One region of the Zavarzinia sp. genome, then DNA from elsewhere that is predicted to be linked to it. Evidence: predicted binding sites of a transcription regulator. Region 1 holds the regulator's gene; the other holds the start of a gene.

Region 1 (5,896 bases):
GAAACTGCCAGGCAGCCCCCTCAATGCCGGGCGGCTAGGTCGGCCTTGTAATATTCGGCGGCGAAATCCCGCTCGCTCAGGTCTGCCGCGCTCAGGATCAGACGTACATCGGCCTGCACGGGACCCGACTTCGCCCCGCCGCCTGTGATCGTTTCGACATTGGCGATGGAGCCGTTGGACGATACGGCCGAGACCACCAACCCCGGCGGCGCGCTCACCGCCGCCACGAGCGCCTGCCCGACGGGAAAATAGGTGCCCGCCTCCTCCGCCGTCGCGATCGAGAAATACCGGCTCTCCTCCGCCCGTGCCGGACCGAGCCCCAGCGCCAACACAGCCGCCACGACCAGACCGAATCATTCCCCTCATGGCCGATCCCCCGTTTCCCCAAGCGATGCTTGTAGGGGATCGGTGGCGGATCAATAGGGCGTGGGTGGGGGGTAATGTGGGGACACTATTGGAGTGCGCCCCCTCAATTCGCCCCCTTGCTGACGCACGCAATGAGTTATACGTGGATCTTATATTGGCTTCGTGCACAAACGGTGTTGCCAAACCATTTAATCCGTGTATTCTGTATAGGCATCCTAACCCGATGCCATTTCCAAAACAAATTATCGAGGCACTAATTATGGCGAGCAGATTGAAGCAGATGAACCCCAACACGGCGTGGCACCTCATGGTGCGCGGCGCAATCAAGGGGGCGGAACAAGCAGGCTATTCACTTAAGCGCCAACCAGGCCGAGGCCTTTCCAACACTTACGAGGCGACAAAAAACGGCGAGACCAAGATTCTTAGCATCCGGACAACGCAGGATCGCTGGATTGCATTCCCGCCGCTTGAGAATGGCACTCGATGGAAAACGCTAGACGATGTCGATCTCGTATTGGTGTCGGCCGTTAATGACCGCGAAAATCCTCAGAGCATCGATGTTTATATTTTCCCAGCGGATGAAGTACGAAATCGCTTTAATGCTTCTTATGCAGCCCGTATCAGCAATGGGCACACCGTGCGCGATAATTACGGCATGTGGATTATGCTCGATAAAGACAACAATAAAATGGCAAGTCATGTTGGTAACGGACTTGCGGCGGATTATCCTGCAATCGCACATTTTACAATTGATAGCCTAGAGGCAGACGAAAATAATATTATTCATGAAGATAAAATTGTTAATACAGAAATAATATTCAATGATAAAAATACAACTGAATATAACTTTCGAACAATTTCTGATATATTGACGTTTGCTCGAATGAAAATCGCCGAGATTTCTGGTCTACCAACTGACTCCGTGAGCCTTGAGCTCAAATTGGGCCTCTGATTAACAGCCGACGAGGCTGGCGATATGGTGGTATTACGTCACAGAATCGCCCCCGCCCCTCCAGCAGAGACATGGTAACGGGAGCGCATTCGGGGCACGGTACCCAAATTGGGCGGCCCCGATACACTAGCGACTTAATATTGAATCCTCACATTTAGTATACTCTCGCTGCAGCGTGGCGGGCCTTGTCTGGCCCGCCACAGCCGATTTTGCACCCCTCCCCCCTCAATGCTGGGCGGCGATCTCCGCCTTCAGCTTCGCGATTTCCCTCGCCTGCACCGTCACGGTTTCGCGTAAGGCCGCGATGGTGCGGTCGGCGTCGGCGAGGACGGGAGTGGGTTTGGCGGGGCCGGCGGCGCGCAGGATGGGCGAGAGGGCGGCGGCGGTTTCGCGGTTGGCCCGGTCGCGGGCGAGGACGTCCCAGTAGGTCATGGCGTGACTCCGTCTGTGTTCGTCTTGGGGACGGGTAGTGAACGCCTGTCCGCGCGGCGAGTCCACCCCTTGCCCCTCCACCCCTTGCCCCCCGGGGAAGCGGCGCGCTGATTGACGCCCCCTCCCCCACTTCCTACAGTGCGGGGCTCAAGCACCATGTCAGGAAACGGGAATGATCCAGGAGCTGAACGAGCGTTCACGCCAGATCTTCCGCACCATCGTCGAGGCTTACCTCGAGACGGGCGAGCCGGTCGGCTCGCGCACCCTGGCCCAGCGCCTGGGCATCGCGCTGTCGCCGGCGTCGATCCGCAATGTGATGCAGGATCTGGAACATGCCGGCCTGCTTTATTCCCCCCATGCCTCGGCCGGGCGGATGCCGACCCAGGCCGGGCTTCGCATCTTCGTCGACAGTTTCCTTGAACTTGGCAATCTGACCGAGGACGAGCGCCGCTCGATCGAGGCCCATGGTGCCGCCGCCGGCAAATCGGTCGAGGACCTGCTGACCGAGGCGACGAAACAGCTGTCCGGCCTGTCGCAATGCGCCGGCCTCGTCGTCGCGCCGAAGACGGACAAGGCGCTGTCCCATGTCGAATTCGTCTATCTCGGCCCCGGGCGGGCGCTGGCCGTGCTGGTCTCGGAAGACGGCTCGGTCGAGAACCGCATCGTCGAGGTGCCGGCGGGCCTGACCCCCAGCGCGCTGCAGGAAGCCTCGAACTACATGTCCGCCCGGCTCGGCGGCCGCACCATGGCCGAGGGGCGCAGCCGGATCCTGAGCGAGATCGACGAGCGCCGCGCCGAACTCGACCTGCTCGCCGCCAAGGTGGTGGAGGCGGGCCTTGCCACCTGGGCGGGGGACGAGGAACGCAACACGCTGATCGTTTCCGGCCGCGCCCGGCTGCTGGACGATCTCACCGCGCTTGCGGATCTCGAGCGGGTGCGGCAATTGTTCGACGATCTTGAATCCAAACGCGACGTGCTCCAACTGATGGAGCTGGCGCAGGACGCCGATGGGGTGCGCATCTTCATCGGTTCGGAGAACAAGCTGTTCAGCCTGTCCGGCTCGTCCCTCATCGTCGCGCCCTTCCGGCGCAAGGACGAGCGGATCGTCGGCATGATCGGCGTGATCGCGCCGACGAGAGTGAATTACGGGCGCGTCATCCCCATGGTGGATTACACCGCGAGGATGATCGGCCGCCTGATGACCTGATTGTATCGTGGACCCGAAATGACGACCGAGACCGAAAACATCGACCCGACCCCGACCGACGCTCAAGCCCCGGCCGAGCCCCCCGCCGGCCCCACGGTCGAGAGCCTGCAGGCCGAAGTCGCCGACCTCAAGGACAAGCTGCTGCGCGCCTTCGCCGAGGCGGAGAACATCCGCCGCCGGAGCGAGCGCGAGCGCGAGGACACGGCGAAATATGCCGTGACCAAATTCGCCCGCGACCTGACCTCGGTCGCCGACAACCTGCGCCGCGCGATCGAGGCCGTGCCGGCCGAGGCTCGCACCGGCGACGAGGCGGTGGCCAACCTGCTGGCCGGCGTCGAGATGACTGAGCGCGAGTTGCTGTCCGCCTTCGAAAAGGCCTCAATCACCCGCATCGCCCCGGCCCTGGGCGAGAAGGCGGACCCGAACAAGCACGAAGTCCTGTTCGAGATCCCCGGTACCGGCCAGCCGGGCGGCGCCATCATCCAGGTGGTGCAGACCGGCTACCAGATCCACGACCGCCTGCTGCGCGCGGCCAAGGTCGGCGTCGCCAAGGCCGAGGCCCCGGTCGCCCCGGTCGACCAGACGGCGTAACCGCGACCAGCCTCAGCCGTTGTCGCGGGCGAAGGCGATGGCGGCCACGGCAAGGTCGCGATGGCGCTCGAGGGTGGCGATTCCGCCCTCGAGCGCGATCCATTCCCGCATCCGGCTGCGGCCGAAGGGCTGGAACGGATGGGCGCGGCCCGTGTCGACCGCCGCGCTCGCCACCGCTTGCGGAACCCGCAGCGCGATCTCGGTGCCGAAGACGCAAAGCGCCATGCGACGGCCGTGATAGACCGCCGGACAACCGAACATGCTCCCCCGGCGGACTTCCGGGTCGATCGTCGCGGCTTCAAGGAAAACGGCTTCGAACAAGGCCGTGTCGTGCTGCACCGTCTTCACCGCCACCCCCGCCGATACCGCCATCGATCCCCGTTCAGCCTGCCTTCGGGGCGGGGTTCGAGGCAAGAGCGGCGGCGCTGACGTTTTTTTCATCACGCAAATCACGGAACCTCTTGCCGCCCGTTGCGGCCTCAAAAATCCCGCCCTATATAAGCCACAGCGCGAACGGGGGCATTTTCGGCCTCCTTCGCCCGTTCCCGGAAATCAGGGGGCATTGCCGGTGCCGTTCGGGCCGCCGATGCCTGCCGAAAAGGAGAGAGTCATGGGTAAGGTTATCGGTATCGACCTTGGCACCACCAATTCCTGCGTCGCGATCATGGATGGCGCCAAGCCCAAGGTGCTCGAGAACGCGGAGGGCGCTCGCACCACCCCGTCCATGGTCGGCTTTTCCGGCGATGGCGAACGCCTGATCGGCCAGGCGGCCAAGCGTCAGGGCGTCACCAATCCCGAAGGCACGCTGTTCGCGATCAAGCGCCTGATCGGCCGCTCGTTCAACGACCCGATGACCCAGAAGGACAAGGGCATGGTGCCCTATAATATCGTCAAGGCGGACAATGGCGATGCCTGGGTCGATATTCGCGGCACCAAATACAGCCCCAGCCAGGTTTCCGCCTTCATCCTGCAGAAGATGAAGGAAACCGCCGAATCTTTCCTGGGCGAGACCGTCACCCAGGCCGTGATCACGGTCCCCGCCTATTTCAACGACGCCCAGCGCCAGGCGACCAAGGACGCCGGCCGCATCGCCGGCCTCGAAGTGCTGCGCATCATCAACGAGCCGACCGCGGCGGCCCTCGCCTATGGCCTCGACAAGCAGGACGGCAAGGTGATCGCGGTCTATGACCTCGGCGGCGGCACGTTCGACGTCTCGGTGCTCGAGATCGGCGACGGCGTGTTCGAGGTGAAGTCGACCAATGGCGACACTTTCCTCGGCGGTGAAGATTTCGACATGCGCCTCGTCGACTATCTGGCCGACGAATTCAAGCGCGAGAACGGCGGCATTGATCTTCGCAAGGACAAGCTCGCCCTGCAGCGCCTGAAGGAGGCCGCGGAAAAGGCCAAGATCGAGCTGTCGTCGGCGATGCAGACCGAGGTGAACCTGCCGTTCATCACCGCCGATGCGACCGGCCCGAAGCATCTGACCCTGCGCCTGACCCGCGCCAAGTTCGAGAGCCTCGTGGACGATCTCGTCCAGCGCACCATCGAGCCCTGCCAGAAGGCCCTGAAGGACGCCGGCCTGTCGGCCGGCCAGATCGACGAGGTTGTCCTCGTCGGCGGCATGACCCGGATGCCGAAAATCCAGGAAATCGTGAAGAGCTTCTTCGGCAAGGAGCCCCACAAGGGCGTGAACCCGGACGAAGTCGTTGCCATGGGCGCCGCCATCCAGGCCGGCGTGCTGCAGGGCGACGTCCGCGACGTGCTGCTGCTCGACGTCTCGCCGCTGTCGCTCGGCATCGAGACCCTGGGCGGCGTCTTCACCCGCCTGATCGAGCGCAATACGACGATCCCGACCAAGAAGAGCCAGACCTTCTCCACCGCCGATGACAATCAGAGCGCGGTGACGATCCGGGTCTTCCAGGGCGAGCGCGAGATGGCGGCGGACAACAAGCTGCTCGGCCAGTTCGACCTGATGGGCATTCCGCCGGCGCCGCGCGGCGCGCCGCAGATCGAGGTGACCTTCGACATCGACGCCAACGGCATCGTCCAGGTCTCGGCCAAGGACAAGGGCACCGGCAAGGAACAGCAGATCCGCATCCAGGCCTCGGGCGGTCTTTCCGATGCCGACATCGAGAAGATGGTGAAGGACGCCGAGGCCCATGCCGCCGAGGACAAGAAGAAGAAGGAACTGGTCGAGGCCCGCAATGGCGCCGAAGGCCTGATCCATTCGACCGAGCGGAACCTGACCGAACATGCCGACAAGATCGACGCCGGTGACAAGGCGGCGGTCGATGCGGCGGTCGCCGATCTGCGCGGCGTCCTTGCCGGCGAGGATGTCGAGGCGA
Region 2 (15,874 bases), on a different contig from region 1:
GCGAGCCGGAAGCCCACGGCCTGATGGTTCATGATCGGCTGGCCGAAGGTGACGCGCTCCTTGGCATAGGCGACGGCGTAATCGAAGGCCGCGCGGGCCATGCCGACCGATTGCGCGGCGATGCCGATACGCCCGCCTTCGAGGTTGGAGAGGGCGATCCTGTAGCCCTCCCCCTCCTTGCCGAGCAGATTCTCGGCCGGCAGGCGCAGATCCTCGAAGATGATCTGGCAGGTATCGGAAGCGTGCTGGCCCAGCTTGTCCTCGACCCGGGCGACCTTGTAACCCGGGGTGTCGGTCGGCACGATGAAGGCGGAAATACCCTTCTTGCCGGCGGCGGGATCGGTCACGGCGAAGACGATGGCGACCTTGGCGTTCTTGCCCGAGGTGATGAACTGCTTGGTGCCGTTCAGCACATAATGGCTGTTGCCGTCCTTGGTCGCGCGGGTCTTCAGGTCGGCGGCGTCGGAGCCGGCCTGGGGTTCGGTCAGCATGAAGGCGCCGATGGCCTTGCCGGCGGCCATGTCGGGGAGATATTTCGCCTTCTGCGCCTCATTGCCGAACTTCAGGATCGGCAGGCAGCCAACGGAATTATGCACGCTCATGATGGTCGAGAGCGCGCCGCAGCCCGCCGCGATCTCTTCCAGCGCCATGGCATAGGCGAGGTTGCCGGTGTCCGAGCCGCCCCATTCCTCGGGCACGACCATGCCGAAGAAGCCGAGCTCGCCCATTTCGGCGACGGCCTCTGCCGGGAATTCGTGGTTGCGGTCCCAGTCGCCGGCGAAGGGCGCCAGACGCTCCGCGGCGAAGGAACGTGCCGCGTCGCGAATCTGGACCTGTTCCTCGGTGTAACCGAAGTCGCTCATGTCAGTGCACCAGCTCGACGGCAAGGGCGGTGGCTTCGCCGCCGCCGATGCAGAGCGAGGCGACGCCGCGCTTCAGGCCGTATTTCTCGAGCGCGGCCAGCAGCGTGACCAGGATGCGCGCGCCCGAGGCACCGATGGGATGGCCGAGGGCGCAGGCGCCGCCGTGGATATTCACCGCCGCCGGATCGAGGCCAAGCTCGCGGATCGCCGCCATGGCGACGACGGCGAAGGCTTCGTTGATCTCGTAGAGGTCGACATCCTTCTTGGTCCAGCCGGTCTTGGCGAACAGTTTCTCGATCGAGCCGATGGGCGCGGTCGGGAACAGGCTGGGCTTGTCGGCATGGGTGGCGTGGCCCCGGATGACGGCGATGGGGGTAAGGCCCCGCTTTTCCGCTTCCGAGCGCTTCATCAGGACGAGCGCGGCGGCACCGTCCGAGATGGAGGAGGAATTGGCGGCGGTCACCGTGCCGCCCTCGCGGAAGGCGGGCTTCAGGGTCGGGATCTTGTCCATCCGGGCCTTGGGCGGCTGCTCGTCGCTCGAAACCTCGCCGCCCTTCTTCAGGGTAACGGCGACGATCTCCTTGACGAAGGAGCCGTCCTTGATCGCCGTCTGGGCCTTGGTCAGGGAGGCGATGGCATAGGCATCCTGGGCCTCGCGGCTGAACTGGAAGCTCTGGGCGCAATCCTCGGCGAAGGTGCCCATCAGGCGGCCCTTGTCATAGGCGTCCTCGAGGCCGTCGAGGAACATATGGTCCATGACCCTTCCATGGCCCATGCGATAGCCGCCCCGCGCCTTGTCGAGGAGATAGGGCGCGTTGGTCATGCTCTCCATGCCGCCCGCGACGGCGACATTGGCGGAGCCGGCGAGGATCAGGTCATGGGCGAACATCGCCGCCTTCATGCCCGAGCCGCACATCTTGTTGACCGTGGTCGCGCCCGCGCCCAGCGGCAAGCCCGCGCCCAGCGCGGCCTGACGGGCCGGCGCCTGGCCCTGGCCGGCGGGCAGCACGCAGCCGAAAACGATCTCCTCGACCGCATCCGGCGACAGGCCGGCGCGGGAAAGCGCGCCCGTGATCGCGGTCGCACCGAGCTGCGAGGCGGTGAAATCCTTCAGGTCGCCCTGAAATCCCCCCATGGGGGTACGCGCGGCACCGACGATGACGATGGGATCTTCCATGATGCCTCTCCTTGTTACTTGGCGGCCATGCGAAGCGCGCCGTCGAGACGGATCACTTCGCCGTTCAACATGCGGTTCTCGGCGATATGCTTGACCAGCGCGGCGAATTCCTCCGGATAGCCGAGGCGGGAGGGGAACGGCACGAGCTTGCCGAGAGACTCCTTCACCTCCTGCGGCATCCCCGCCATCATCGGGGTCTCGAAGGTGCCGGGCGCGATCGAGACGACGCGGATGCCGGTGCGGGCCAACTCGCGCGCGATCGGCAGGGTCATGCCGACCACGCCGCCCTTGGACGCCGCATAGGCCGCCTGGCCGATCTGGCCGTCGTAAGCCGCGATCGAGGCGGTATTGACGATCACGCCCCGCTCGCCATCCTCGCCCGGCTCGTTCTTCGCCATGGCGAAGGCGGCGACGCGCAGCATGTTGAAGGCGCCGATCAGGTTGACGTTGATCACCTTGGCGAAACTGTCGAGCCTGTGGGGCGCGTCGCGCCCGACGACCTTCTCGCCGATGACGATGCCGGCGCAATTGGCGAGGCCATGCACGGCGCCGAATTTCGCGATCGCCGCATCGACCGCACTTTGCGCGTCGTCGGCGCTGGTGACGTCGGTCTTCACGAAAATGGCGTTGGGGCCAAGGCCCTCGGCGACCGAGGCTCCATTCGGATTGACATCGACGAGGACGGCGTTGCCGCCGGCCGAAACGACCATCCGCGCGGTCGCGAGGCCGAGGCCCGAAGCGCCGCCGGTAACGATGAAGGTCTTGCCCGTGATCTGCACGTCAGGCTCCTGAAGAATTTAAGTCTATCGCTTTTATCGTCGTCCCGGCGCAGGCCGGGACCTCGAGACGAAGGGGCACCTGGCGTCCCTCCCGCGAGATCCCAGGCTTCACCGGGATGACGCGGGAGGGAGCGAAATCAGGCCGCCGAGGCGTCCTTGGTCTTGGCCACTTCCTGGTTGCGCAGGATGAAACGCTGGACCTTGCCGCTGGGGGTCTTGGGCAGGTCGGTCACGAATTCGATCTCGCGCGGGAATGAATGGGTCGACAGGCGCTTGCGGACATATTGCTGCAGTTCCTCGGCCAGCTGGTCCGACGGCTCGAAGCCCTTGGACAGGACGACGAAGGCCTTCACGATCTCGGTCCGCTCCGGGTCGGGCTTGCCGACCACGGCGGCTTCGATCACGGCGGGATGTTCGATCAACGCGCTTTCGACATCGAAGGGGCCGATGCGATAGCCGGCGGAGGTGATGATATCGTCCGACCGGCCGACGAAGCTGACCGAGCCGTCGTCGTTCAGCTCGACCGTGTCGCCGGTCAGGTAGTAATTGCCGACGAAGCTGGGGGTCTCGCGGTTCAGGTAGCCGGGGAACCAGAACAGCGGCGACTTGCTGCGGTCGATGGCGAGAATGCCGGGCTTGCCGACCGGCAGTTCTTCCTGGCCCTCGGGATCGACGACGACGGCATGATAGCCGGGCATCGACAGGCCGGCGGAACCCATGCGGATCGGATGCTCGATGCCATGGTGGTTGTTGACCACCATGCCGAGTTCGGTCTGTCCGTAATGATCGTTGATCGGCGCCGCCAGATGCTCGGCGAACCAGCGGATGACCTCGGGGTTCAACGGCTCGCCGGCGGAGGAGACGGCGCGCAGCTGGCCCTTGATCGGCGCGGCGGCTTCCGGCCCGGCCGCGATCAGCAGGCGGTAGGCGGTGGGCGAGCCGGCCAGATTGGTGATGCCCAGCTTCTTGATCAGGCCATAGGTCGATTCGACGGTGAAGGAGCCGTCGTAGAACATGGTCGTATGGCCGAGCAGCAGGGGGCCGGTGACGGCATAGTAGAGACCATAGGCCCAGCCCGGATCGGCGATGTTCCAGAAGATGTCTTCGGGCAGCAGCTCGACCGCGTCGCACATGTAGACGCCGAAAGACAGCAGCGCCTTCAGCGGCACCGGCACGCCCTTGGGCAGGCCCGTGGTGCCCGAGGTGAACATTAGGAGGAAGGCATCGTCGGGGCCGCGCAGCACCGGCTCGAAGCTGGCCGGCTGCTTCGCCAGTTCCGCCTCGAAATTCAGGTCGCCGGCCGGCACGTCCTTGCCCACGGTCAGGACCGGCGGGCAATCGGGCACATCGTCGAGCTTCGAGCGATTGCCGAGGTCGGTGACGACGAAGCGGCTTTCCGCCGTCTTCACCCGGTGCTCGATCGCCTTGGAGCCGAAGGCGGTGAACAGCGGCTGGTAGACGCAGCCGGCCCGCCAGGTGCCGAGGATGGTGACGAGAAGCTCCGGCGTCCGAGGCAGCAGGCCCGAGACGCGGTCGCCGGGCTTGGCACCGTTGGCGACCAGGAAATTGGCGAATTTGGCCGACAGGTCGCGCAGCTGCTCGAACGTATAGTCGGCGCTGCCGCCGTCCTTGCTCTCGTAATGCAGGGCGATCCTGCCGCCTTCCGCATGGGCGTCGCAGCATTCGACGCAAGCGTTCAGGCCGCCGGCGAGGCTACCCTTCAACAGCTCTTTTTCGAGCGCGGCGACGGAAAACCCGGCAATGACGGAATCATAGGTACGCTTCATCGGCGCATCTCCCTTGGCTTGTTCCGGCCCTCGGCCTTTGGCGAACGGGTTAAGCCCATTGCGCGACGGCTACAATGGCAGCAGGCTCCAAATTCGACGACGGAATTTGCCATGTCGAACAAGGGGGAACGGCCCGGGGCCATGATGCAGCGCGGCACGATATCGGTTCATCTGGTCGAGGAGGCGCTGGTGGTCGCCCGCGGGCGGGGCCTCGATGTCGATGCCGTCCTGGCCGCATCCGGCATCTCCCCGGCCCTGCTCGCCGATGAGGAAGCCCGGGTGCCGGCCAGCTATTACGCCGCGCTGTGGCTGCAGCTGGCGCGGGCGATGAACTGCGAATTCTTCGGCATGGACCACCACCCCATGCGGCCTGGCAGTTTCGCCCTGATGGCGCGCAGCGCGCATGGCGCCGAAACCGTGGGCCAGGCGTTGCGCCGGGCCCTGCGCTTCATCTCGCTGATCCTCGACGATTTCCAGCCCCGGCTGGTGCGGGAGGGCGAGCGGGCCTCGATCACCCTCGCCGAGACCGGAGCACCGCTGCGGGCTTTCACCTATTGCACCTTCTGGCTGGTCACCCACGGCCTGACCTGCTGGCTGGCCGGCCGGCGCATCCCGGTGACGGCGGCGGAATTCCGCTGCGCCGAGCCGCCCTATATCGACGACTATCGCACCCTCTTTACCCACGACCTGCGCTTTGGCCGCGCCCGCACCCGGCTGGAATTCGACGCGGCGACCCTCGATCTGCCGGTGAAGCGCAGCGAGGCCGAGTTGAAGAGCTTCCTGCGCCGCGCGCCCGCCAACATCCTGGTCAAATACCGCTCCAACGACAGCCTGACGGTTCATATCCGCCGCAGCCTGCGCCGTGTCGCGGTCGCGGAATGGCCGGATTTCGACAGTCTGGCGGCGGGACTTCACATGTCCCCTTCGACCCTGCGCCGCCGGCTCGACGGTGAAGGACAGAATTATCAGGCGATCAAGGACTCGCTGCGGCGCGATCTCGCCATCCGCTGCCTGACCGACAGCGGCAACAGCGTGGCCGACATCGCCGAGCGGCTGGGCTTCGCCGATCCCAGTTCGTTCCATCGCGCCTTCAAGAAATGGACGGGAATGCTGCCCGGCGAATTCAGGCGCGGGGCAACCGCGGAAAAGCCGTCCCAGACCGACAAGGGCGAGGCGGCGTGACCACCCCCGCCACGCGATTCGTCGCATGGCGACCACGCCCCATCCCTTCCGCCTTAACCTGTCCTTAAAGGTATGACCGCAACTCTTCTGCCGTAGCCACTCCTGGCGCAGGCCCGGGCGCCGTGATTTGAAATGACACATTGTCTCGTCCTCCGCAGTTTGCGTTCACCTCCTGGCGGCTTCGTCGGGACGGAGGGTCTTGTTCCATGACCGGTATAACCGCGCACGATACGTCGCCTCCTTCGGCGCTCGCCCGCCTCGGCGGCGGACGTCGGGCGGCTGGCCAGATGGCTTGCGCGACCGGTTCGGGCGTTTTCTACCTGCTGCTGGCCCTGATCGGCGCCCGTCTGGCGCCCATGGGCAATGTGCTCATGGCCATTTCCCTCGCCAACGCCGCCATGGTCGCCATTCTGTGGCGCAGTCCCTGGTCGCGCCTCCCGGCCCCCATCGTCGGGATCGCTCTTGCCGGCCTGCTGTTTTGCCTCGTCAGCGGCGTGACGCCGCTGCCCGCCGTGGGCCTCGCCCTGTGCATCAGCATTCATGTCGGCGCAACGCTTGGCCTCTCCCGGCAGCGCCTCGCCGGAAAGCAGGGCATCGCCGGTGAATTCCGGAGCCTGCTGATCGCGGCCACGGCCGTCCCCCTGCTGACCGGACTTCCCGTCGCGGCGAGCGCCACGATACTGATGCAGGGCGACCTGCCCTTCCTGAGCATATGGTGGTTGTGGTGGCTGTCCTCCTGTGTCGGCACCATCATTTTCCTGCCCATCGGCTTTGCCTATGATCTCGCCGCCGCCCGGCGCATGGTCGAGGGCTGGCGCATCGCCGAGGTGATCGCCATTACCGTGGCCTGCACCCTCATCGCGGTATTCGTCGCGGGCCGGGCCAATGCACCGCTCGTCCTCATCGCCCTTTTCCTGATGCTGGCGTCGTTGCGCCTGTCCAGCTTCGCCATGGCGATGACGGCCGCGATCTCCAATCTGCTGGCCATCGCGACCGTGGACGGCCGGATCGAGATTCCCGTGGACTGGGGCCAGATCCTGGCGCTTCTGCCGGCCTATCTTCCGACCATGGCCCTGCTGGCGGTTCCCTATACGCTTTCGCGCCTGCTTGAAGACCATCGCGCCAGCCGCCGGTCCCTGCTGGAAAGCGAACAGCGCTTTCGCGGCGCGATGGACAATGCCGCCATCGGCATGGCCTTCGTCGCGCCCGATGGCCATATCATCGAAAGCAACCGCTCCTTCGCCGAAATGCTGGGCTACACGACGGCTGAGATGGCCGGCATCAATTTTCGCGACATCACCTATGCGGAAGATCTGAAGCACGACGAGAGCCAGCTGGAGCGGGTGCTGGAAGGCGTGATCGACAGTTACCGCATGGAGAAACGCTACCTCACGAGCGATGGCCGCGTGCTGTGGTGCAATCTCGCCGTCTCGGCCTCGCGCGATCCGGAGTCCCGGGAGGTCCGGCACCTGATCGCCCAGGTCGAGAATATCGACCAGCGCAAGAAGGCCGAAGCCGCCCTGAGCGAAAGTGAAAGCCGGTGGAGCTTCGCGCTCGAAAGCGCCCGCCATGGCGTCTGGGACCGGGATCTCGTCGCCGGCCACACCTTCTATTCGCCGATGTGGACCGCCATGCTGGGCCTGCGCCAGGAAGACTTCGGCGACGACGAGAACAAATGGCTGGAGCTGATCCATCCCGACGACCGCCGGGCCGCCCTGCAGCTCGATCAGGCCTGCATCACGGGCACCAGCGATACGTTCTCGGCCGAGTTCCGGATGCGCCATCGGGATGGCCGCTGGATCTGGATTCTCGACCGGGGCCGCGTGGTTTCCCGCGATGCCGGCGGCAGGGCCACGCGGATGATCGGCACCCATGCCGACATCACCGCCCGCAAGGAAGCCGAGGAAAGCCTGCGCGATCTTTCCGCCGCCCTGTTCGAAGAAAAGGAAAGACTGCGGGTCACCCTCTATTCGATCGGCGATGCGGTCATCTGCACGGACACGTCCGCGCTGATCACCTTCATGAATCCGGTGGCCGAACAATTGACCGGCTGGACCGCGGCCGAAGCCCTGGGCCTCCCGGTGACCGAAATCTTCCGTATCTGCGACGGGGCGACCGGGGCCGACCTGCCCAACCCGATCGAAACCTGCCTGCGCGCGCTGAAGCCCTATTACATGAAGGGCGACGCCAACATGATCAGCCGCGAGGGCCGGCGCCTGAGCATTCAGGATTCAGCCGCGCCCATCCGCAATGCCGAGGGTGAGCTTCTGGGCGCCGTGCTGGTGTTCCAGGACGTGACCAAGGCCCGCGCGCTCGAACAGGAACTGGCGCAGTCGGCGCGCCAGGATGTCCTGACCGGCCTGCCCAATCGTCTCGCCCTCGAACAGCGTCTGGGTGAAGCCAGCGCCGAGGTCCAGGCCACGCGGCGCCGCTTCGCCCTCGCCTTCATGGATCTCGACCGCTTCAAGATCCTGAACGACAGCGCCGGCCACGAGGCCGGCAATGCCCTTCTGGTCAAGGTCGCGAACTGCATCCGTCAACTCGTCGGCGAAGAGGATGTGACGGTGCGCCTCGGCGGCGACGAATTCGCCATTCTCCTCGCCGATCGCAGCATCGAGGAAGCCGAGGGCGTCGCCCGCAACATCATCTGCGCCCTCTCGGCCCTGACCTTCTCGTGGGACGGCAAGCCCTATCATGTCACCGGCAGCATCGGCCTTGCCGAGATCGCCGATGGCAGCGTCGCGGTCAGCGAGCTGATGAGCCGGGCGGATGTCGCCTGCTATGCCGCGAAATCGACCGGGCGCAACCGGGTCTGCACCTATCGCGCCGACGAAAGCGATGCCGGGCGCTACCACCGGGATATCCAGATCGCCTCGGGCATCAGGGCCGCCATCGCCGCCGACCGTTTCCGCCTCTTTGCCCAGCGCATCGAATATCTGAGCGATCACACGCCGGGCCGGCGCTATTACGAGATCCTGCTGCGGATGCAGGGTGAAAATGGCGAGTTGCTTTACCCCGGCCATTTCATTCCGGCGGCCGAGCGCTACGACCTGATGGGCGAGATCGATCGCTGGGTCATCCGCACCACCTTGCGGCGTTATGGCCCCCGCCTTGGCAGCCTCGGCGACTTCGCCCTCGCCATCAACCTGTCGGCCAATTCCCTGAACGACCCCAACCTGTGGACCTTCGTCGGCCATGAGCTGGAGCTGTGCGGCATCGAGCCCCACCGCCTGCATTTTGAAATCACGGAAACGGCGCTGATCGACAACATGGCCGCCGCCAATGATTTCGTCGCCCGCGCGAGGGCCACCGGCTGCGGCATCACGCTCGACGATTTCGGCGCCGGCCTCAGCTCCTTCTCCTATTTGCGGAAGTTCCCGGTCGACGAGTTGAAGATCGACGGCAATTTCATCAAGCAGATCACGACGAGCGCGGTCGATCGCGCCATCGTCGAATCCATCAACGACCTGGGCCACAAGTTCGGCGCCAACACGATCGCCGAATTCGTCGAGGACGAGGCGACGCTGGAGCTGCTGCGCGACATGGGCATCGACATGGCCCAGGGCTATGCCATCGCCCGCCCCGTGCCGATCGAACAGATCCTCGACGAGGCGGACGCGCGGAAGGCCTGAGCCGGATCAGGGCTTGTTGCGTTCCTGGCGGCGGCGTTCCTGTTCCTGTTCCCGCTGGCGACGCTCTTCCTGCTGCTGGGATTCCCGTTCGCGCGCCTTGCGCAGCTGTTCCATTTCGCGCTGGCGCCTCTCGACCTGCTGCTGCTGTTCGCGCTGCTGGCGCTCCAACTGCTGGCGCAATTCGATTTCGCGTTGCTGCTGCTGAAAACGCTCGCGGTCGCGTTCCTTGATCTGCTGTTCGCGTTGGCGCTGTTCGTATTCATAGCGCTGGCGTTCCTGCTCGCGGCGCTGGCGCTCCCATGCCGCGCGGCGGGCCGCGTCGTCGTTGTAGGAGCCGCCATAGCCGTAGCCGCTGGGATAGGGTTGACGATAGCTGCCGCCACCATAGCCGCCATTGCCGTAATTCCCGCCGCCATAACCGCCGCCGTCGTAACCGTCGTCATAGGCGACACAGGCCGAAAGGCCGCCGGCCATCACAGCGGCTGCCATCAGCCGCAACGAACGCCGAACCCAAGTCTGCCTGATCATTCCCGTCACTCCCGGCGGTCCACCATCATCGGGACCATCCGCCGCATCAATGCGCCGGACGCCCGCCGGGTTGCAATGATCCCGATGAATTTGAACAGGCGCCTTCCCCAAACGAAAACGGGGCCGGCTTTCGCCGACCCCGTTCCGTAACTTGCCTGGAAGGCTGGATCAGAAATCCATGCCGCCCATGCCGCCCATGTCGCCACCCGGCATCTGGGGGGCCTTCTTCTCGGGCTTGTCGGCGATCATGGCTTCCGTCGTGATCAGCAGGCCGGCAACCGAAGCGGCGTCCTGCAGAGCGGTACGGACGACCTTGGTCGGGTCGATGATGCCGGCCTTGACCATGTCGGTGAAGACGTCGTTCTGGGCGTCGTAGCCGATCTTCGGGTCCTTGTTCTCGAGCAGCTTGCCCGAGATCACGGCGCCGTCCTTGCCGGCGTTTTCGGCGATCTGGCGCACGGGGGCCAGCAGGGCGCGACGGATGATGTCGATGCCGTGCTTCTGGTCCTCGTTGCCGACCGAGATCTTGTCGAGAACGCGCGAGGCATAGAGCAGGGCCGAGCCGCCGCCCGGGACGATGCCCTCTTCCACCGCGGCGCGGGTCGCGTGAAGCGCGTCGTCGACGCGATCCTTGCGCTCCTTCACCTCGACTTCGGTCGAGCCGCCGACCTTGATCACCGCGACACCGCCGGCGAGCTTCGCCAGACGTTCCTGCAGCTTCTCGCGGTCGTAGTCCGACGAGGTCTCTTCGATCTGGGCCTTGATCTGGCCGACGCGGGCCTGGATCTGGTCCTTCTTGCCGGTGCCGTCGACGATCGTGGTGTTTTCCTTGTCGATGACGATCTTCTTGGCCTGACCGAGCATCTTGAGGTTCACGTTCTCGAGCTTGATCCCGAGGTCTTCGGAGACCACCTGGCCGCCGGTGAGGATCGCGATGTCCTCGAGCATCGCCTTGCGACGATCGCCGAAGCCCGGAGCCTTCACGGCCGCGACCTTCAGGCCGCCGCGCAGCTTGTTGACGACGAGCGTGGCCAGAGCCTCGCCTTCGACGTCTTCCGCGATGATCAGCAGCGGACGACCCGACTGCACCACCGACTCGAGGACCGGCAGCATGGCCTGGAGGCCCGACAGCTTCTTCTCGTGGAGGAGGATGTAGGGGTTGTCGAGTTCGACGGTCATCTTCTCCGCGTTGGTCACGAAGTAGGGCGACAGATAGCCGCGATCGAACTGCATGCCTTCGACGACGTCGAGTTCGGTTTCGAGACCCTTGGCCTCTTCAACCGTGATGACGCCTTCCTTGCCGACCTTTTCCATGGCCTTGGCGATCATGTCGCCGATGGCCTTCTCGCCGTTGGCGGAAATGGTGCCGACCTGGGCGATCTCGGCCGAACCGGAGATCTTCTTCGACTGCTTCTTGACGTCGGCGACGACGGCCTCGACAGCGAGGTCGATACCGCGCTTCAGGTCCATCGGGTTCATGCCGGCGGCGACGCCCTTGCAGCCTTCGCGGACGATGGCGGCGGCGAGCACGGTCGCGGTGGTGGTGCCGTCACCGGCGATATCGTTGGTCTTCGAGGCCACTTCGCGCACCATCTGGGCGCCCATGTTCTCGAAACGATCGGCGAGTTCGATTTCCTTCGCGACCGAGACACCGTCCTTGGTGATGCGCGGGGCGCCGAACGACTTCTCGATGACGACGTTACGACCCTTCGGGCCGAGGGTGACCTTCACCGCGTCGGCGAGGATCTCGACGCCGCGCAGCATGCGCGACCGGGCGTCGGTGTTGAAACGGATATCCTTGGCAGCCATTGGCTCGCTCCTTCAAATCTTCTGGCGGGTCAGACGGACGAGACCGCTCACGCGGCCTTCTTGCCCTTCTTGGCGGTGGTCTCGAGGATCCCGAGGATGTCGGATTCCTTCATGATCAGGAGATCGGCGCCATCCAGCTTGATTTCCGTGCCCGACCACTTGCCGAACAGGATGCGGTCGCCGGCCTTCACGTCGAGAGCGACGAGTTCGCCCTTCTCGTTGCGGGTGCCGGAGCCGACGGCGACGACTTCGCCTTCCTGCGGCTTTTCCTTGGCGGTGTCGGGGATGATGATCCCGCCCTTGGTCTTCTCTTCTGCTTCGATGCGCTTGACCAGGACACGGTCATGCAGGGGCCGAAAGCTCATGGGAACCTCCTCTAGGAATAGACAAAGGCCTGTTTATACCGGCCACGTTGTTAGCACTCCCAATTGGCGAGTGCCAACGGACGTTGCAGAGTTAGGCGTAGCCCCCGGCCCTGTCAAGGCGCCGGGCTCATATTTTCCGTGCGGCAACCGCACATTGGGCCACCGCGCTTCCATCGGAATCTGAGTGCCCTGTGACAAGCACTTGAATCTGAGGGAATTTTCTGGCATTGATGGCAAATGTCGGACAGGCTCGCGCCCGTGCCGGCATGATGTGTTGGGGCTTACATCCATCAGGGCTTCGGCCGAATGGTCTCATGAGCATGGATCGTCGCGACATTCTGCGCCTCGGGCTCGGCCTGCCGTTCCTTCTCTCGGGCGGCGCCGCGGAAGCCATCGCCGGTACCCTGGGCGAGCGGATGCCCGTGCCCACGCGAAAGCCGGCGCCGCCGCGCGCCCTGCCCGTGATCATGATCGACCCTGGTCACGGCGGTCACGACCCCGGCGCCATCGGGCCGAGCGGCGTCTTCGAGAAGGACATCACCCTCGACCTCGCCAAGCGGATCGCCGCCCGGATCGAGGCCGGCGGCCGCTGCAAGGCGGTGCTGACCCGCACGCGGGACGTCTTCGTCCCCCTGCAGGAGCGCGCGGCCAAGGCCCAGACGGCCAAGGCCGATTTCTTCGTCTCGATCCATGCCGATTCGGCGCCGAACCCGGATGCCCGCGGCCTGTCGGCCTATACCCTGTCGGAAAAGGCTTCCGACGGCCTCGCCGCCGCCATCGCCGACCGCGAGAATGCCGCCGATCTGTTGCATGGCTTCGACATCGGCGTGTCGGACCCGCAGGTCGCCGCCATCCTGTTCGACCTGTCGCGGCGCCATTCCCTGAACACCGCCCTCGCCCGCAAGGCCCATATCGTCAAGACCGCGGGCGCCAAGCTGCGCCTCCTCGACAATCCCCGGCGCTCGGCCAATTTCGCCGTGCTGAAGGTGCCGGATGTGCCGGCCGTGCTGATCGAGACCGGCTTCCTGTCCAATACCAACGACGAGTTGCTGCTGACCTCGGTCAAGAGCCGGTCGAGGATCGCCACCGTTCTGGCCGAGGCCTTCACCGGCGCGGTCACGGTCGGCTGATGTCGCCGCTGTTTCGCCTCGCCATCATCATCGCCGCGCTCGACGGGCTGCTGGGCGTGGGGCTCGGCGCCTTCGCCGCCCATGGCCTGAAGGCGACGGCGACGCCCGACCAGCTCGCCCTCGTCCAGACCGCCAGCCTCTACCAGATGATCCACGCCGCGGCGACCCTGGGCGCCCTGTGGCTGGTGGAGCGGGGCATCGTCTCGGTTGCCGCGCCCCTCGCCCTTGCCGTCGGCGCCCTCGTCTTTGGCGGCGCCCTCTATGCCATCGCCCTCGCGGAGCTTCGCCTTGGCATGGTCGCCCCCATCGGCGGCACCATGATGCTGATCGGCTGGGGCTGGCTGCTGGTCAGCGCCGCGATCCACCGTCGCTGATCTTCCCGCCGCTTGGCTTTGCGCTGCCAGCCGTTTCGGTCTAGAACGGGGCAAGCCAGACAAACCGGAACATCGGACCCGCGCCTTGAGCGTCTATTCCAGCCGTGAAGGCGACCGCATCCCCCTGGGGTCGCGTCTTCTCTCGATCAACTGGGGCCTCGTGCTTCTCGTCATCGCCATCGCGGCGATCGGCGTCGCCATGCTCTATTCCAGCGCGGGCGGCAAATGGGATCCCTGGGCTGGGCGGCAGCTGGTGCGCTTCATCATTGGCCTTGGGGTCATGGTCGTCGTCGCCCTGATCGATATCTCCGTCTATGCCCGCTACGCCTATTTCCTTTATGGCGTCACGCTGGCCGGGCTGGTCGGGGTCGAGGTCATGGGTTCGATCGGCATGGGCGCGCAGCGCTGGATCGACCTTGGATTCTTCCAGATCCAGCCGTCCGAAATCATGAAGCTGGCCCTCGTGCTCGCCCTCGCGCGCTATTTTCATGGCGTGATGCCGGAACAGATCGGCCGGCCGAGCGTGCTGATCGTGCCGCTGCTGATGGTGCTGGCGCCGGTCGCCCTCGTGCTGAAGCAACCGAACCTCGGCACGGCGACCCTGCTGCTCGCCGGCTCGGGCGCCATCTTCTTCCTGGCCGGGGTGAGGCTGTGGAAATTCGGCATCGTCATCGCCGCCGGCCTCGGCGCCCTGCCCATCGTCTGGGAATTCATGCATGACTATCAGCGCCGCCGGGTGCTGACCTTCCTGAACCCCGAAGCCGACCCGCTGGGCGCCGGCTACAACATCCTGCAGTCGATGATCGCGCTCGGCTCGGGCGGGGTCTTCGGCAAGGGTTATCTGCTCGGCACCCAGAGCCAGCTGCGCTTCGTGCCGGAAGTCCATACCGACTTCATCTTTCCCCAGCTGGCCGAGGAATTCGGCATGATCGGGGGCTTGCTGCTGATCCTTCTCTACATCTGCGTCTTCGGCTACGCGCTGGCGATCGGCCTTGGCTCGCGCCACCAGTTCGGCCGGCTGGTCGCGCTCGGTATCGGCACGCAGTTGTTCCTCTATGTCTTCATCAACCTGTCGATGGTGATGGGCCTCATCCCGGTGGTCGGCATTCCGCTGCCCCTCGTCTCCTACGGCGGATCGGCGACCATGACGCTGATGATCGGCGTCGGCCTGATCCTGTCCGTGTCCGTGCACCGCGAGCGACGAATGCCACGCCGTCTCGACCACAGTTGAATGTGATGAAGAAACACCGTTCCAGCGTATTTCGCGAGCCGACCGCGGCCGAGACCCTGGTGGTCATGGCCTTTGGCTGGTCGGAAGAGCGGATTTCCATCGGCGCCATCGTCGACATGCTGGCGGAACGCGGCTTCGGCCTCCTGATCCTGCTGCTGGCGCTGCCGACCTGCCTGCCGATCGCGCCGCCCGGCCTGTCGGCCATCGCCGGCTTTCCGATCGCCGTCATCGCCCTGCAGATGGTCGGCGGCCTGCCCCGGCCCTGGCTACCGAAGCGCATCCTGGCCCGGACCATCGCGACGGAAGACCTGCGCAAGGTCGTGCGCGGCGGCCTGCCGGTGATCGGGCGGATGGAGAAAGTGCTGAAGCCCCGGCTGCCCCTGCTCACGGGGCCGATGGCCGAGCGGATGGTGGGCATCCTGATCGCCCTGCTCGGCCTGATGCTGGCGAGCCCCATCCCCTTCACCAATATCCCGATTTCCTTCGCCATCCTGTTCCTGGCCCTCGGCCTCATCGAACAGGACGGTTTGATGACCTCGATCGGGATCATCGGCGGCATCGCCGCCCTCGGCTTCCTCGCCTATATGAGCGTGCTGTCGTGGGACGCGCTCAGCGGCTGGCTGGGCGGCGCCATCTGAGAAGCCTCAGGGCTTGCGGGTCCATTCCTCGGTGCCGGCGGTCTTGGCGCCGATCGGCGCCCAGCGGCCCTTCAGCCCGCCATCGGGCATCATGATATAGACGGCGACCGCCGCTTCCCTGGTCGCCGGATCCTGCCAGGTCACCGCCAGCGTATCGCCGAGGCGAAGCCCGACGCCATCGACCTTCTGGCCCTGAGCATCCCAGGCCAGATGATAGACATCGCCTTCCAGCGTCACCGCGACATCGGCGGCATAGGTGCCCTGTTCGCCGCCGTTCTGGCCGGTGACGAGATAATTGCCGGTCAGGTCCAGTCCCGCCTGGGCGAAGGCCGGCGCGGCAAGGGCGACAGCCAGGCCGGCACCAAGGGCAAACCTGCGG

What was found. The regulator HrcA, encoded in region 1, represses chaperone genes, less so after heat shock. The targets are predictions, from matches to a motif close to GTTAGCACTCNCCNNNGGNGAGTGCTAAC.
Region 2: a site for HrcA is predicted at 12,172-12,200, ahead of groES (co-chaperone GroES). Genes of this name have one in related genera too.

What each region holds. Positions count from the first base shown of each region.
Region 1 is NZ_JBAQRT010000034.1:2,025-7,920, forward strand. Features, by position in the region: gene WAZ62_RS01725 (TAXI family TRAP transporter solute-binding subunit) at 21-341, opposite strand; gene WAZ62_RS01730 (hypothetical protein) at 509-1,318, shown strand; gene WAZ62_RS01735 (hypothetical protein) at 1,544-1,750, opposite strand; gene hrcA (heat-inducible transcriptional repressor HrcA) at 1,923-2,957, shown strand; gene grpE (nucleotide exchange factor GrpE) at 2,976-3,548, shown strand; gene WAZ62_RS01750 (hypothetical protein) at 3,561-3,920, opposite strand; gene dnaK (molecular chaperone DnaK) at 4,159-5,896, shown strand, end outside.
Region 2 is NZ_JBAQRT010000343.1:10,630-26,503, forward strand. Features, by position in the region: gene WAZ62_RS19930 (acyl-CoA dehydrogenase family protein) at 1-863, opposite strand, end outside; gene WAZ62_RS19935 (acetyl-CoA C-acyltransferase) at 865-2,040, opposite strand; gene WAZ62_RS19940 (3-hydroxyacyl-CoA dehydrogenase) at 2,055-2,819, opposite strand; gene WAZ62_RS19945 (AMP-binding protein) at 2,957-4,606, opposite strand; gene WAZ62_RS19950 (AraC family transcriptional regulator) at 4,718-5,788, shown strand; gene WAZ62_RS19955 (EAL domain-containing protein) at 5,995-9,420, shown strand; gene WAZ62_RS19960 (hypothetical protein) at 9,427-9,909, opposite strand; gene groL (chaperonin GroEL) at 10,117-11,757, opposite strand; gene groES (co-chaperone GroES) at 11,805-12,122, opposite strand; gene WAZ62_RS19975 (N-acetylmuramoyl-L-alanine amidase family protein) at 12,437-13,252, shown strand; gene WAZ62_RS19980 (DUF423 domain-containing protein) at 13,252-13,626, shown strand; gene rodA (rod shape-determining protein RodA) at 13,712-14,857, shown strand; gene WAZ62_RS19990 (exopolysaccharide biosynthesis protein) at 14,863-15,495, shown strand; gene WAZ62_RS19995 (hypothetical protein) at 15,502-15,874, opposite strand, start outside.